2 regions of the Pseudalkalibacillus sp. R45 genome follow, and region 2 is predicted to be linked to the other one. Evidence: a T-box and tRNA genes for the amino acid it is inferred to sense, from the RefSeq annotation. Region 2 holds a T-box; the other holds one or more tRNA genes.
The links. A T-box is a leader RNA that pairs with one kind of tRNA and senses whether it is charged. The one in region 2 lies ahead of serS (serine--tRNA ligase), so its partner is inferred to be a tRNA-Ser.

Region 1 (9,011 bases), on a different contig from region 2:
ACAAACCGCTCAGAAGTGGTATTGATCGATATAACTGGTGTACCAGTCGTAGATACGATGGTTGCGCATCATATCATCCAAGCAGCAGAAGCCGTTCGGTTAATTGGATCGAAATGTATCCTCGTCGGAATCCGTCCGGAAATCGCACAGACAATCGTTAACCTTGGCATTGATTTAAGTGAATTCCCTACAAGAAGCACTCTTCTTAAAGGAATTGAAGCTGCATTAGAACTTACGAACAAAAAAATAGAATCGTTATCCTAGGGGGGACTATGGATGAGAGTGCCAATTCTCAAGTTACATGAGTATTTATTGATATCGATTCAGGTTGAACTTGATGATAAGACCGCTTTGCAATTTCAGGAAGACCTATTAAGTAAAATCCATGACACTGGAGCCAAGGGGATTGTTATAGACCTCACATCGGTCGATATGGTCGATTCCTTCATTGCAAAAGTACTTGGTGATGTCGTCAAAATGTCTAATTTGATGGGGGCGAGAGTCGTATTGACAGGTATACAACCACCTGTAGCAATTACACTGATCGACCTCGGTATCAATATGAGGGATGTACCGACAGCACTAGACCTAGAACAAGGATTAGATAAATTACAACAGGACTTGGAGGGATGAGTATGGCCGTCCAATCCTGTGTAGATGTACGAAACGAATGGGATATAGTCAGTGCACGTCAGTTAGGTAGGGACTTAGCGAAAGATCTAGGTTTTTCAAGTGTAGATCAAGCCAGAATTACGACAGCGATATCCGAATTAGCAAGAAATATATATCTATATGCAGGGAACGGAAAAATTTGTATCGAGCCGATTGAAGAAGGTAACCGCAGGGGTCTTCGGATTGTTGCGAATGATACCGGACCTGGTATTCAGGATATACGTAAAGTAATGGAAGATGGGTATACAACATCTGGAGGACTGGGAGCTGGTCTGCCAGGCGTGAAGAGACTGATGGATGAATTTGCAATCCAATCTACAGTAGATGTAGGAACAGAAATATATATTACCAAATGGCTCCGCTAGGAGGATCGCAATGTTGGGGGATAAAGGTTTATTAGTAGAAAGGTATGAGCAGTTCTTATCTGCTTATTTAAGTGGTAGAACAGAACAAGCCCTATATAAAGCACAACAATTCAGCCGGAAAATGATTGAACAGAACATCTCCCCTGAAGAAGTGATCAATATTCACTATACTGTGCTCGAATCTCTGAACGGGGATATTCCCGAACAGGTAAAGGATTCATTTGATTTCTTAATAGAAGTCATGATGGGATATGGCATGGCTTACCGAGAGCATCAAATACTCCGTGACAAACAATTAGCCCTTGAATCTGAAATAGAGGTAGCCGCGAGCATGCAGCAGACTCTTCTTCAAGGGGATGTTCCTAAGGTAGATGGACTTGATATAGGTGTAATTAGTAAAGCAGCTAAGAAAATGAGCGGAGATTACTATCACTTCGTACAAAACAGTCCAGAATCGATTAGCGTGGCTGTTGCAGACGTCATCGGCAAGGGAGTACCCGCTGCCCTTTGTATGTCGATGATCAAATATGCGATGGACAGTTTACCGGAACAACAGAACCACCCAAGTATCGTACTTGAAAACTTAAATCGTGTTGTGGAACAGAACGTTGATCCCACAATGTTTATTACGATGTTTTATGGTCATTATAATACAGACCTCCATCGCTTTTTTTATGCGGGTGCCGGTCATGAGCCAGGGTTTTATTATAATGCACTAACAGATGATTTCGAAGAATTCACCGCAAAAGGGCTTGTTCTAGGTATTTCACGGAATACAAAATACAAACAATATGAAAAGAAGATCGAAGCTGGTGATATGATCATCATGCTTTCGGATGGTGTAACAGAGTGTCGGACCAGCAGTGGTTTTATTTCTAGAGATGAAGTGGTTTCGTTGATTCGTTCCCACATGCATTTATCACCACAAGAAATCGTAGATAATGTCTATGCTGAACTTGAACAATTACAGGAATTTGAATTAAGGGATGATTTTACCTTAATTATTTTGAAAAGAACGGTTTAGCCTTAGTTAAGTTGTGGTATTGATAAAGTAATGCATTCCTATACACAAGGGGGAAGTCGAAGATGAATTTACAGATTAAGAAGAATGAAACGGATACTCATATAGATGAATTAGTATTAGTGGGTGAGGTAGATGCGTATACTGCACCTAAACTGAAAGAGACATTGTTGGAAGCTACACAAAAGCCAGACCAGCAAGTCGTCGTCGATCTCAGCGGAGTCCAATATATGGACAGTACGGGGCTAGGTGTTTTCGTAGGCGCGCTAAAATCCTCACAACAATATGGCAGTACTCTGACTCTCACTGGTATGACCGACCGAGTTGAAAGATTATTTGAAATCACAGGTCTTACAGAAGTGATGAACATCGAGAATAACCAGGAGGAGGAGGCGCGATGAGTGACGTTATCGAAATGGTGATTCCGGCCAAGCCCGATTATGTTGGTGTAGCAAGACTGACGGTTTCTGGCATAGCAAGTAGAATGGGTTATACATTTGACGAAATCGAAGACATTAAAATAGCGGTTTCTGAAGCAATTACAAATGCAGTGAATCATGCATACGGCTCAAAGGATGAGGGTGAAATCCGCCTTTCTTACGGTATGTTTGATGATAAACTCGAAATTACTGTCATGGATAAAGGAAAAAGTTTCGATTTAGAAGCGACAAAACTAAGTACCGGTCCAGTAAACGGTAAACCTGTCGAGCAAATTAACGAAGGAGGGTTGGGTCTTTTCTTGATTGAAACGCTAATGGATAAAGTTAATATTAGCGATGAAGCAGGAGTGGTAGTCATGATGACGAAATACCTAAACAGAGATGGGGTGGATGAAAGTGTCGACCAATACAAGTCAGCCCCGTCACAATAAGGACTTCGTCTATGAGTTATTAGAACAACTACGAGAAGACCCGGAGAACCAAGAAATCCAAACGACACTTGTCGAACATTATCAGGACCTGGTCCATTCGCTTGCGCGGAAATTTTCGAAAGGGAAAAGCATCCACGATGACTTAGTGCAGGTAGGCATGATCGGTCTACTGGCTGCTTTTCGACGTTATGACCCTGAATTCGGAAGAAGTTTCGAGTCATTCGCAGTTCCAACCATCATTGGTGAAATCAAGCGTTTCATCCGTGATAAGACCTGGAGTGTCCATGTCCCGAGAAGGATCAAGGAACTTAGTCCACGAATCAAACGAGCTGTTGAAGAGCTTACCAATGAACTTCAGCGTTCACCAAGAGTCGAGGAGATTGCGGAACACCTAGACTCTTCAGAAGAAGAAATCCTGGAAACGATGGAAATGGGCAAGAGTTATCAAGCCCTTTCAGTCGATAGCTCGATTGAAGCTGACCAGGAAGGAAGTACGGTCACTCTCCTGGATCTTGTAGGAAGTACCGAAAGCGGTTATGAACAAACAGATCAGCGTATGCTATTGCAAAAGGCTTTTCATGTATTGTCAGAACGAGAACAACAGATATTACAATGCACTTACTTTGAAAATTTAAGCCAAAAAGAAACAGGTAAACGCTTGGATATTTCACAGATGCATGTATCGAGATTACAGCGCAGAGCACTTGAAAAGTTGAAGGATGCTATACGTGTCGATCCTTCGGAGGCACTGAATCATGATTGAGAATAATGTCCACCATCATGTAGACTGGAGCACCTTCCAACGTTCCAAAGTGGAAGGACAATGTAACGGTGACAGCTATTTTGCAAAAGAAACCGATGAATACTTTGTCTGCGTTGTTGCGGACGGTTTGGGAAGCGGCCAGGCGGCACATGAGGCTTCCACTAAAACTGTTCTAATCGTTGAAGAGCATCATGACAAAGATATCCATACCTTGATGGAGCTTTGCAACGAATCTCTTCAATATACACGAGGAGCAGTATTGACGATTTTCAAAGTTCATTTTCAGAAAAACTTGCTTGAATATTGCGGCGTAGGCAATATCCGCCTCATTATCGGCTTGCCCTCCGGAAAACTGGTTCATGCGATTCCAAAATCTGGTTTTCTTTCAGGTAAACCTGTGAATTTTGATGTGAGAGAAATCCAATATCAAGCAGGATCCATGTTCATTGCCTATTCTGATGGTGTTGAACTATCCTCGCCAGATAAACGGAATGTCATGAAGTCAAGAAATCCAAGAGTGGCAGCCAGTTATTTACGCCAAAAATGCAGTACAGTAGCTGATGATATGACATTCGTAATAGGGAAAGTCACTTAAAAGAGTTTTCTCGTATATGGGAGAGCTCTTTTTTGTGTAGCGCAAACATTTGTGTGGTGTGAAGTATAGAGCTAAGATTACAAAGGTGCCACTTATTTGGTAAACTTGTACGTATATCAGTATTACAAGGAGGAGCAAGTTTGGAGACCAACACAGAACTTATTTTGCAAGTATCAAAAGAAACCCGATTATCTCAAAAGTATATTAAAAATATCATCGAACTTCTTGAAGAGGGAAATACGGTCCCATTCATCGCAAGATACCGAAAAGAATTGACAGGTGCAGCAGATGAAGTACAGATCCGCAATGTCTCGGAAAGCTGGGAATATAAACGGAATCTTGAAAAGCGAAAAGAAGAAGTACTTCGATTAATTGAAGAACAAGATAAATTGACAGATGAATTGAAATCGGAAATACATAAAGCCGCCAAACTCCAACAGGTTGAAGATCTATACCGCCCATATAAGCAAAAGAAACGCACGCGTGCTACAACAGCTAAAGAAAAAGGACTGGAACCACTAGCAGAACTGATTCTGGATCAAAAAAGCGGTGTGGATATTGAGGTAGAAGCTCAGTCTTTCATCTCTGAAGAAAAAGGTATCCTAAGCACAGAAGAAGCTATTCAAGGTGCGGAAGATATTATTGCTGAAAGGGTATCGGATGATTCCGATAACCGTGCATGGATCCGTTCGCTTACTTTTCAGGAAGGCATGGTGGAAACGAAGCTGAAAGGAAAAGAGGAACCTGAAGACAAGACCTATGAAATGTATTATGACTATCAGGAGCCTGTAAAGAAAATCGTTCCTCACCGAACGTTAGCCGTTAATCGCGGGGAAAAAGAAGACGTTTTGAAGGTGTCGATTGCTGCTCCTTCCGATAAAATTTTAAGAAAACTGAACAATAAGTATGTGAAAGGATCATCATCAGCTGAATACATCGAACGTTCAATAGCAGACAGCTATAAGCGGTTGATTGCTCCTTCAATCGAGCGTGATATACGGAACGAATTGACGGAAATTGCAGATGAACAGGCGATTCGTATTTTTTCTGAAAACCTCAGACACCTTTTATTACAGCCCCCATTGAAAGGTAAGGTAGCGTTAGGCGTCGATCCAGGTTATCGGACGGGTTGTAAGCTGGCTGTGGTCGATGAAACCGGTAAAACATTAGCGATTGATGTCATGTATCCCACTCCACCGCGTTCGGATATTGAAAAGGCGAAAGCGATTTTGAAAAAGATGATCGAACGCCATGATGTGGAAATTGTTGCGATCGGAAACGGAACAGGCTCCAGGGAAACGGAACAATTCGTCGCCGACCTGATCAAAGAGATGGAGCGTCCATTGGCATACCTGATCGTCAATGAAGCTGGAGCAAGCGTCTACTCTGCGTCAGACATCGCTCGTCAAGAATTCCCTGAACTGAAGGTCGAAGAGCGCAGTGCGGTATCCATCGCAAGAAGGTTGCAGGATCCATTGTCTGAGCTCGTAAAAATCGACCCCAAGTCAATCGGGGTAGGACAATATCAGCATGACGTTTCACAAAAGCGTTTGAATGAATCCCTTACATTCGTCGTGGAAACAGTGGTCAACCAGGTCGGAGTCAACGTAAACACAGCTTCTTCATCCTTGTTGCAATACGTCGCCGGCCTATCGAAGGTTGTCGCAAATAATGTTGTCCAAAAAAGAGAAGAAGAAGGAAAGTTCACAAGCAGGACTCAACTGAAAAAGATCCCTCGTCTAGGAGCTAAAACGTACGAACAGTGTATCGGTTTCTTAAGGATCATTGAAGGGAAGAATCCGCTGGACCAAACCCCGATCCACCCCGAAACCTACGACGATACCCGAAAGCTTTTGAGCTTATTGGATGTGACCGAACAAGAAATCGGTACGGATGAAATCAAGGAAAAGCTCCAGTCGATTGAGCTAAAAGAGTACGCAGAGAGATTGGATATTGGGGAACTGACGTTGAAGGATATTGTCGATGCACTTGTAAAACCGTCAAGAGACCCCCGTGATGAAGTGACTAAGCCTTTATTAAAGACGGATGTCTTGAAAATGGAAGACCTGAAGGAAGGAATGGAACTTGAAGGAACCGTCCGCAATGTCGTTGACTTCGGGGCTTTTGTGGACATTGGAGTCAAGCAAGACGGCCTGGTCCATATATCTAAACTTAGTAAAAATTATGTGAAGCACCCGATGAATGTCGTTCATGTCGGGCAAGTTGTAAAAGTCTGGGTGGAACAGGTGAACGTGGATAAACAACGGATCGCCTTGACGATGGTAACCAATTAAGGAATACACAAAAAGCACTGCTTGTTAAGAGCAGTGTTTTTTTCTGTAAAAAAACCAACATTGGTTCAATAATTTGATTTGATAACGGTCTTTGTTGAAATACGCATTCCTTAACTGCTTTTTAAACCAGTAAGGCACGATGAGCCCCTCCCCAAATTTCCTTAATGGTGGTTATTAGTCTATGTGAGAAGGCTTGCCTTTGTTCGTGTCAGACTGTTTACTTTTCATTTTGAAGAACCTTTGGCAAAATTGAGATAGCAACGAAAAGGATTGAACGAAATGGACACAAACGAATTGCAACAATTAGTGGAAAACATATCAAATGAATTTTTCGATCGGCCTTTCAAGCATAAAGCGAGGTTCAATAATCGACTCAAGACGACCGGCGGCCGCTATCTCTTGAAGAGCCACGATCTCGAATTCAACAGAAAGCAGCTTGATATTCATGGGCTCGACGAATTCATCGGCATTATCAAGCATGAACTTTGCCACTACCACCTCCATTTGATGAAAAAAGGTTATCGGCACCGTGATCAGGATTTTAAAGAGTTATTAAAACAAGTCGGCGGCAGTCGATATTGCCAGATCATCCCTGGTGAGCGAAGACAGGAACCGATCAAATACATCTATCTATGTGGAAAATGCGGCCAGCAATATCCGCGCAAACGAAGAGTCGATACACGCAAGTTCGTATGCGGAAAATGCAACGGAAAGTTAAATCTAAAATAGTATTGACTAACAAAAATGATTATGTTACTTTAATTAAGTCGCTATAGAGGCAAGCTCTTAAAATACGACAAAGTCACATAAATATAAGATGCTTTTTTGTGAAAAAAGTTATTGACTTCATCGTTCGTGTGTTGTACAATGTTTATTGTCGCTAAAAAACGAAACGCACATTATTCCACAGTAGCTCAGTGGTAGAGCTATCGGCTGTTAACCGATCGGTCGCAGGTTCGAGTCCTGCCTGTGGAGCCATACGGAGAAGTACCCAAGTGGCTGAAGGGGCGCCCCTGCTAAGGGTGTAGGTCGTGTAAGCGGCGCGAGGGTTCAAATCCCTCCTTCTCCGCCATTCAAGTTCAATTTAAAACTTTAAGCTCGGCCCCTTGGTCAAGTGGTTAAGACACCGCCCTTTCACGGCGGTAACACGGGTTCGAATCCCGTAGGGGTCACCATTTTATTTTTAACCCAATTTGATTGGTGAATGTAAGTTTCGCCACAAATTATTCAACTGAATGGACCCGTGGTGTAGGGGTTAACATGCCTGCCTGTCACGCAGGAGATCGCCGGTTCGAATCCGGTCGGGTCCGCCATTTATAAACTTAAAAAATGTATTGTTATGCGATGGGCTATAGCCAAGCGGTAAGGCAACGGACTTTGACTCCGTCATGCGTTGGTTCGAATCCAGCTAGCCCAGCCATAATGAGCCATTAGCTCAGTTGGTAGAGCATCTGACTTTTAATCAGAGGGTCGAAGGTTCGAGTCCTTCATGGCTCACCACTTTTTTTGCGGGTGTGGCGGAATTGGCAGACGCGCTAGACTTAGGATCTAGTGTCCTTGCGACGTGGGGGTTCAAGTCCCTCCACCCGCACCATACTTATAATTGGTGCAATGTCTACATTTGAAGGTGCATCACTAGTTTTGGAAATCAACAATTTAGCGGTCGTGGCGGAATGGCAGACGCGCTAGCTTGAGGGGCTAGTGGGTGTATACCCGTGGAGGTTCGAGTCCTCTCGACCGCACCATAAATTCTCAACTCCATATATTCATTTATGCGCCCGTAGCTCAATTGGATAGAGCGTCTGACTACGGATCAGAAGGTTAGGGGTTCGACTCCTCTCGGGCGCGCCATATACGGGAAGTGGCTCAGCTTGGTAGAGCACCTGGTTTGGGACCAGGGGGTCGCAGGTTCAAATCCTGTCTTCCCGACCATTATATTTGCGGGTGTAGTTTAGTGGTAAAACAAGAGCCTTCCAAGCTCTGGTCGTGAGTTCGATTCTCATCACCCGCTCCATTCTTTCAATGGGCCTATAGCTCAGCTGGTTAGAGCGCACGCCTGATAAGCGTGAGGTCGGTGGTTCGAGTCCACTTAGGCCCACCATTAACAACTCCTTCGAATAGAGTTTCTATCTAATCTGATTCTCAATACGAAGCAAACAATTTAGCTCTTTGAAAACTGAACAAAAGCCAAGCGTGAAACGGGTCTTTTTAAAAAGAACCCTGATCAATTTTTAAGTTTTACATTAATGAGCAATCAAACGATGCTCAAAAAATTTAGTAGCAAGAAGTTCGAGGAAGCAAGGAAGGTGAACACCGGATAGTACCAAGATGTACTTGAGGATGTGAACCGACGATGCTGACAACGAAATTCGATGCTAATCAATTTTTTGGAGAGTTTGATCCTGGCTCAGGACGAACGCTGGCGGCGTG
Region 2 (7,431 bases):
AATTTTTAAAACTCCCTCAATTTTGCACCAATAGCGGAATATTTGTCCTCTAATTTTAAAAATGATGCCTGCCGCAAGAGATAGCAGACATTTGAAAACGAGGTGAAACTCCTTGGTTTTCTTGTTGTCCTTTACTTAGATATGACTGCCTTATTCCTCATATATGGACGCAGGACTTCCGGAATTTCGACAGATCCATCTTCTTGCTGATAGTTCTCTAAAATCGCAGCAACAGTACGTCCAATTGCTAGTCCAGATCCATTCAATGTATGCACATACTCTGGTTTCGCCTTCGGTTCACGTCGGAAACGGATGTTTGCACGACGTGCTTGGAAATCTTCGAAATTACTGCAAGAAGAAATTTCACGATAGGTTTCATAGCTTGGAATCCAAACTTCGATATCGTACTTTTTCGCTGCCGTAAAGCCTAGATCTCCTGTGCACATGCTCATCACACGGTATGGAAGCTTCAAGAGCTGCAACACTTTTTCAGCGTGACCTGTCAGCGTTTCAAGCTGCTCATAAGAATTCTCAGGCTTCACAAAGTGTACAAGCTCAACCTTATTGAATTGGTGGTGACGGATGAGCCCTCGTGTATCACGTCCTGCAGACCCCGCCTCTGAACGGAAACATGCACTGAAAGCTACATACGCTTTTGGAAGGTCTTTTAAAGACAAAATCTCATCTCGGTGTAAATTTGTCACTGGTACTTCCGCAGTCGGAATCAAGAAATAATCCTCTTCACGGATTTTGAATGCATCCTCTTCAAATTTCGGTAGTTGACCAGTACCAGTCATGCTGTCGCGATTGACGAGGTATGGTGGTAACAATTCCGTGTAACCGTGCTGATCTTCATGCAAGTCCATCATGAAATTGATCAGCGCGCGCTCAAGGCGAGCACCAAGACCCTTATAAAAAGCAAAACGGCTGCCTGTTACTTTCGCTGCTCTTTCAAAGTCCACGATGTCTAAATCAACTGCAACGTCCCAGTGAGGTTTTGGTTCAAAATCAAACTTCCTGATCTCGCCCCAATCACGGTCAACGACATTATCCTCTTCATCTTCCCCGATTGGAGCAGATTCATGAGGGATGTTCGGTAGAGTAAGCATGATACTCTGAAGTTTTTCTTCAACCTGACGGAGTTCCTCATCAAACGCTTTAATCTTTTCTCCGACTTCACGCATTTCTTTAATCAGCTGATCAGCATCCTTTTTTTCACGTTTAAATTCAGCGACCATTTTAGATACATTGTTACGCTCACTTTTGAGTTGTTCCGTTTTGTTGATTAACTCGCGTCGTTTTTCATCTAGCTCTTGAAACTGATCAAGTCCAGAAATATCTTCTCCACGAGTAGAAAGCTTTTCTTTTACCTCATCAAAATTATCACGAACAAATTTCAAATCCAACATCATGTATTCCTCCTTTTATAATAATTGTCAATGTTGTTGTACCACTAAAATCGAAGTTTATCACCCATCTACTAGAAACGACGAAATGCGAAGTTATCACCCGCTTAACTAGACGGGTTAGAAACGAGTAGTTCGAGGCACGCGGTTTTAAGGACCGGAGGCGTATGTTGTTAATACGGTGAGGACCTCTAAAACCAAGTAACGACGAAATGCGAAGTTTATCACCCGTCTAGAATAGAAAAACTCCCGTCCCACCATGAATGTATATATCACACACATGGATAGGGACGAGAGCTAACCCGCGTTGCCACCCTAGTTGTACCACCACAAAGATGGTACCACTCAAGTAATGTAACGGTTACGAACCGAAAATACATACTGAGGTTTCTCACCCGTTCCGCATTTTACTCAAGGATGGATTCACAAGTTTCTTTGACCGATTTGCACCAACCATCGGCTCTCTTTACAAAGAATTCATGCTACTAGTTCCTGTCAACATTCGATCTGAAAATGTGTTAGTAGTAATTTACACTATTTCAAAATGTTATGCAACTGTTTTCTTCAACTCTTCTATCATTTCGACAAAATAGCCGTGCATTCTGTGATCATCTGTCAATTCCGGATGGAACGCACAGGATAGAAAACGTCCCTGGCGAGCAGCAACAATTTTATCCTGGAAAGTTGCCAATACTTCAACTTCCGGCCCAACAGATTCGATATAAGGAGCGCGGATGAAGACGCCGATATAGTCTTCTTCTCCTTTAAGCCCTTTGATTGTCAAAGGTACTTCAAAGCTTTCACGTTGACGGCCGAATCCGTTACGGTGAACACGCATGTCCATCACTTCAAGATGACCATGCTCTTGACCGATGATATCCTTTGCCATCAAAATCAATCCTGCACAAGTCCCGAAAACCGGTTTGCCAGATTTAGCGAAATCCTGTAAAGGCTTGAACATTTCATATTTATCGATCAATCGACGCATCGTTGTACTTTCTCCACCAGGTACGACAAGCCCGTCGATCTCATTAAGATCCTCTACACGTTTGACAATTTTAACGTTTGCCCCACTCTCTTCAAGTGATCGAGCATGTTCACGGACTGCTCCTTGAAGGGCAAGAATACCAACTGTGACCATTCTATGCTGTCTCCTTTACGCTTCTTACCAACCACGGTCTTGCATACGCTCTGATGGTTGTAGAGAAGAAATCTCGACACCTTTCATAGCTGTTCCAAGACCTTTAGACAATTTAGCGATTAAATCATAATCTTGATAATGAGTTGTCGCTTCGACAATAGCACGAGCGAACTTCTCAGGGTTATCAGACTTGAAAATTCCAGAGCCTACGAATACGCCATCTGCTCCAAGTTCCATCATCAATGCTGCGTCTGCTGGAGATGCGACACCGCCTGCAGCGAAGTTGACGACTGGAAGTCTTCCCTCTTTTTTGATTTGAAGGAGAATTTCATATGGAGCACCAAGGTTTTTCGCTTCTGTCATAAGCTCGTCCTCACTCATACCGACCACTTTCTTGACTTGTGATTGGATCAGACGCATATGACGAACAGCTTCGACAATATTACCTGTTCCTGGCTCACCTTTCGTACGAAGCATAGAAGCACCTTCACCGATACGACGAGTTGCTTCGCCAAGGTCACGTGCACCACATACGAATGGTACAGTGAAGTCACGCTTGTTCAAGTGGAAAACTTCATCTGCAGGAGTCAAAACTTCACTCTCATCAATATAGTCAGCACCAAGTGCCTCGAGTACACGCGCTTCGACAATATGTCCGATACGTGCTTTCGCCATTACCGGGATCGAAACCGCATTGATGACTTCCTCAACGATTGTTGGATCTGCCATACGCGCCACTCCGCCAGCTGCACGAATATCTGCAGGAACACGTTCAAGCGCCATTACAGCAACAGCACCTGCTTCTTCAGCGATTTTCGCTTGCTCTGCATTGACAACGTCCATGATGACGCCGCCTTTTTGCATTTCTGCCATTCCACGTTTTACACGATCAGTACCTGTTTGTACCATGTATAATTCCCCCTATCAGTAGGTGTAATTTAGGTGTATTTCATTGATTCTTAAATCCTACACTATTGTATCACTTTTCAACACTCATGCCTATAAAGACACTACGTTTATACTTACTTAATCTATTGGTAATGTTTGTTTATGATAGACACTTATTCATATTTGTTGATTTTTTCGTATTTCACTGTTAAAGAAAATCTTATGATCATGAAAAGGTTATAGAAAAAGAACTGACCCGTTAGAGTCAGCCTCTTTTTATGCATTTCGTTTAAAACAGTCCTTTGATCCCATCGACGACATTTGACCAGATGTCACCGAAAAATCCACCGATACCGCGCATCATCAGCACGAACCAGTTTGCTTTTTCGACATCTGCTTGGGCAACAATCGGAACACTTGCTTTTTTCTTAGCAGTTTCATTTATGTAGCCATAGTCATCTTTCCCGGAATAAGTGAGTGACAACGTCCCGACTTGGTCCCCTTTTTTAATAGGTGCAGTCAATTGTCCCTTTTTATTCAATGCTTTTTTATCCCATGTTGCCTTTGGTTTATATTTCTCTTCATCACCATTGGCGATCACAGCTGATAGAGCGTCCGTCGCCTTGACTTCCACTTCTTTTTCTTTCCCTTTTGTGACAGGTAAAGTCGCCTTATCTTCCACTTCATAATTCGCTTTTACAAGTTCTTGTTTTTGAAAATTGTTGAACCCGTAATCCAAAAGCTTTTTGGTCTCTTCAAATCTTGAATTATATGAATCAGCTTTCATGACAACTGAAATCAGACGCATTCCATTTCTTTGCGCAGTTCCTGTAAAAGAGTAACCTGCAAGTTCAGTGGAACCAGTCTTCAAGCCATCAATCCCTTGATAGGCAAGTCCGTATCCTTGAGGATTACCTGGAATCATCCAGTTCCAGTTGATCATACGGTTCGCATCATCTGTACCCTCACGGAAAGTTTTTTCAGGTATTTTCGCCGTATCAAGAACTTCAGGATAGTCTTGCAACAGATGATATGCTAATTTCGCCGTGTCACGAGCTGACATCATATTCATAGCATCAGCATCGCCTTTCGGGTGTTCACCCTTCAGGTCACTGTTATTCAGTCCGGTACTGTTGACGAATTCATATTTTTCCAAACCAAGTTCTTTCGCCTTATCATTCATCATGTCGACGAAGTTCGCTTCAGATCCTGCAATCGTTTCTGCAATCGCCATTGTAGCCCCGTTTGCAGAATAAATGGCAGCAGCTTCGAATAGTTCTTTGATTGTGTAATCTGGATCTGCATCTTTACGGAGCCAAACATTCGACAAACTTGAATCTTGAGAAACTTTATGTGCACGATCACTTATTTTAACGGGCGTATCCCAGCTAATTTCTCCATTTTCAATTGCTTCTAAAACTAAGTATTCCGTCATCATTTTCGTCATGCTTGCTGGTGGCAGCATTAGATCTGCGTTCTTTTCAAACAAAATCTTTCCTGTTTCCGCATCAAGCAGAATGGCAGATTCAGCCTCCATTTGCAAGTCCGGAGCAGCATACCCTGTATTTGCATTTGATGTAACGACTCCAGTGACTACAAGTAATATGGCTAACGTGATGATGACTGTTCGTTTCATTCGGTTTACCAACCTTTTTGCACCTCCAACCCTAAATACAACAAAGGTTATTGTACCATAACAAAATCTAAAAAAATAGACAGTGGAAGACCCACTGTCTGAAAAAAATCGAAAATAGTAAATTCATCGTATCTTTTATAACAATTGTGTGACTAACGTCATGCTGGTTCGTTAGACAGAATAGTTTGGTGCTTCTTTCGTAATTTGCACATCATGTGGATGACTTTCTCGAAGTCCAGCATTTGTAATGCGAGTAAACATCGCATTTTCTCGAAGTTCGTCAATTGAAGGTGTGCCGCAGTATCCCATACCTGAACGTAGCCCGCCGACAAGCTGGTGGATTGAATCCGCCAGCGGTCCTTTATAAGGGACCCGTCCTTCAATTCCTTCTGGTACAAGCTTTTGGTTATTTTCTTGGAAATAACGGTCACGGCTTCCTCGCTCCATCGCGCCAATCGAGCCCATACCTCGGTAAACCTTGAACTGACGTCCTTGATAGATTTCCCGCTCACCTGGACTTTCATCGACTCCTGCAAGCAAGCTTCCCAGCATGACTGCATGTCCGCCCGCCGCAAGTGCTTTGACAAGGTCACCTGAGAATTTGATTCCGCCGTCGGCAATAATTGGAACACCATGTTTCCTTGCTTCTGTCGCACATTCATATACGGCTGTGACCTGAGGGACACCCACTCCTGCAACGACCCGGGTTGTACAGATCGATCCTGGTCCAATTCCGACTTTCACGACATCAACTCCAGCTTCAATCAAGTCACGAGTACCTTCAGCCGTCGCAACGTTCCCTGCTATGATGGTAACCTCAGGATAAGCGTCTTTAATTTCCTTCACTTTTTGCAATACACCTTCGGAATGACCATGTGCAGTATCAATGACAAGTGCATCGACTCCAGCTTCTACAAGCTTTTTTACACGCATCATCGCATCTGCTGTCACACCGACTGCAGCTCCGGCTAACAGCCTTCCATGCTGATCTTTTGCGGAATTCGGGAATTCAATCACTTTTTCAATATCCTTGATGGTGATGAGACCCTTCAACACACCGTTTTCATCAACGAGTGGGAGCTTTTCGATACGGTGCTCTTGAAGGATTTCCTCTGCTTCCTTCAATGTCGTTCCAACAGAAGCTGTGACGAGGTTCTCATGGGTCATTACATCACTGATTTTAATGGAATAGTCCTGGATGAAACGCATGTCACGATTGGTAATGATCCCGACGAGCTTGCGATTTTCATCCACGATCGGAACACCGGAAATACGGTATTTCCCCATCAGGTGCTCTGCATCAAACACTTGACGTTCTGGAGTGAGATAAAATGGATTGGTGATGACACCAGATTCTGAACGTTTGACACGATCCACATGTTCCGCCTGTTCTTCAATCGACATGTTTTTATGGATGATTCCAAGTCCACCTTGACGTGCCATCGCAATCGCCATTTTCGATTCCGTCACTGTATCCATCCCTGCACTGATGATCGGTACGTTCAATTTGACGTTTTCAGATAGCTGTGTTTTTACTGAAACATCCCTAGGAAGTACAGATGATTTAGCAGGAACAAGCAAAACATCATCAAACGTTAGTCCTTCTCGTGCAAATTTTTCTTCCCACATAAGTCCCACTCTCCTTTTATCGTTTAAAATATTATTTGTAGATTAACAATGGGGTAAACTACTGTCAAGAATGTAGTAATAAGTTCGACTTTTCTCAAAATTTGCGCTATATGGATGTGAACTCATGGAGATGTCAATGGATGAATGGAAAAGCTACGATCAGTTTCTAAGTGCCTCATCCACACAGCGATATCTGAAGGGATGCTATCAACGTTCATCTTCAAAATTGTCGAGCGATGAACTGAGTTACCGTAACTGTTATAGCTTTATTTATTACCTAACACATGGGAAGCGATATTTCGATTTATGTAAAAGTTCACCGATGGAACTCCAGCCGGTCCTTTTATATTATGGGATGGTACAATTGATCAAATGCTGTCTGCTGACAGTCGATCCTTACTACCCCGAATCAACGGCATTATTGGCACATGGGGTCACGACTCGAAAAAGGAAAAAACAAAATTATTTATTTTTACAGGATGAGATCAAAGTACAAAGGAATGGATTGTTCCCTTATTTTTCAGAACAACTATTCCAATTGGAGACAATTGAAGGGGACAAGTTTCAGATGCAGGAACTTCTTAGCCACGTTCCTGAGATGGATGACTTGTTTCGACAAATCAATGGGTCCTCTCAGTTGCTGCAGGTTTCTATCTCTTCTTGCGGATCAATGTCGATTCCCGACAAAATATTGGATCCATTACATATGACAAATACCCGGTTCAACCAGT

Region 1: it encodes a tRNA-Ser, which carries the amino acid that the T-box ahead of serS (serine--tRNA ligase) is inferred to sense. The anticodon was not compared.

What each region holds. Positions count from the first base shown of each region.
Region 1 covers NZ_JBQQCL010000013.1:86,890-95,900, forward strand. The annotation lists gene ACTWQL_RS18715 (STAS domain-containing protein) at 1-264, shown strand, start outside; gene ACTWQL_RS18720 (STAS domain-containing protein) at 277-633, shown strand; gene ACTWQL_RS18725 (anti-sigma regulatory factor) at 636-1,037, shown strand; gene ACTWQL_RS18730 (PP2C family protein-serine/threonine phosphatase) at 1,051-2,061, shown strand; gene ACTWQL_RS18735 (STAS domain-containing protein) at 2,124-2,459, shown strand; gene rsbW (anti-sigma B factor RsbW) at 2,456-2,929, shown strand; gene sigB (RNA polymerase sigma factor SigB) at 2,895-3,692, shown strand; gene ACTWQL_RS18750 (PP2C family serine/threonine-protein phosphatase) at 3,685-4,287, shown strand; gene ACTWQL_RS18755 (Tex family protein) at 4,428-6,581, shown strand; gene cmpA (cortex morphogenetic protein CmpA) at 6,606-6,719, opposite strand; gene ACTWQL_RS18765 (SprT family protein) at 6,861-7,310, shown strand; tRNA gene ACTWQL_RS18770 (tRNA-Asn) at 7,485-7,559, shown strand; tRNA gene ACTWQL_RS18775 (tRNA-Ser) at 7,563-7,653, shown strand; tRNA gene ACTWQL_RS18780 (tRNA-Glu) at 7,682-7,756, shown strand; tRNA gene ACTWQL_RS18785 (tRNA-Asp) at 7,819-7,894, shown strand; tRNA gene ACTWQL_RS18790 (tRNA-Gln) at 7,927-8,001, shown strand; tRNA gene ACTWQL_RS18795 (tRNA-Lys) at 8,006-8,081, shown strand; tRNA gene ACTWQL_RS18800 (tRNA-Leu) at 8,090-8,175, shown strand; tRNA gene ACTWQL_RS18805 (tRNA-Leu) at 8,241-8,326, shown strand; tRNA gene ACTWQL_RS18810 (tRNA-Arg) at 8,356-8,432, shown strand; tRNA gene ACTWQL_RS18815 (tRNA-Pro) at 8,437-8,513, shown strand; tRNA gene ACTWQL_RS18820 (tRNA-Gly) at 8,522-8,595, shown strand; tRNA gene ACTWQL_RS18825 (tRNA-Ile) at 8,606-8,682, shown strand; partial or broken rRNA gene ACTWQL_RS18830 (16S ribosomal RNA) at 8,966-9,011, shown strand, end outside.
Region 2 covers NZ_JBQQCL010000028.1:854-8,284, reverse strand. The annotation lists gene serS (serine--tRNA ligase) at 132-1,409, opposite strand; T-box leader at 1,690-1,914, opposite strand; gene pdxT (pyridoxal 5'-phosphate synthase glutaminase subunit PdxT) at 1,954-2,547, opposite strand; gene pdxS (pyridoxal 5'-phosphate synthase lyase subunit PdxS) at 2,572-3,456, opposite strand; gene ACTWQL_RS23380 (D-alanyl-D-alanine carboxypeptidase family protein) at 3,725-5,071, opposite strand; gene guaB (IMP dehydrogenase) at 5,243-6,700, opposite strand; gene ACTWQL_RS23370 (YaaC family protein) at 6,837-7,431, shown strand, end outside.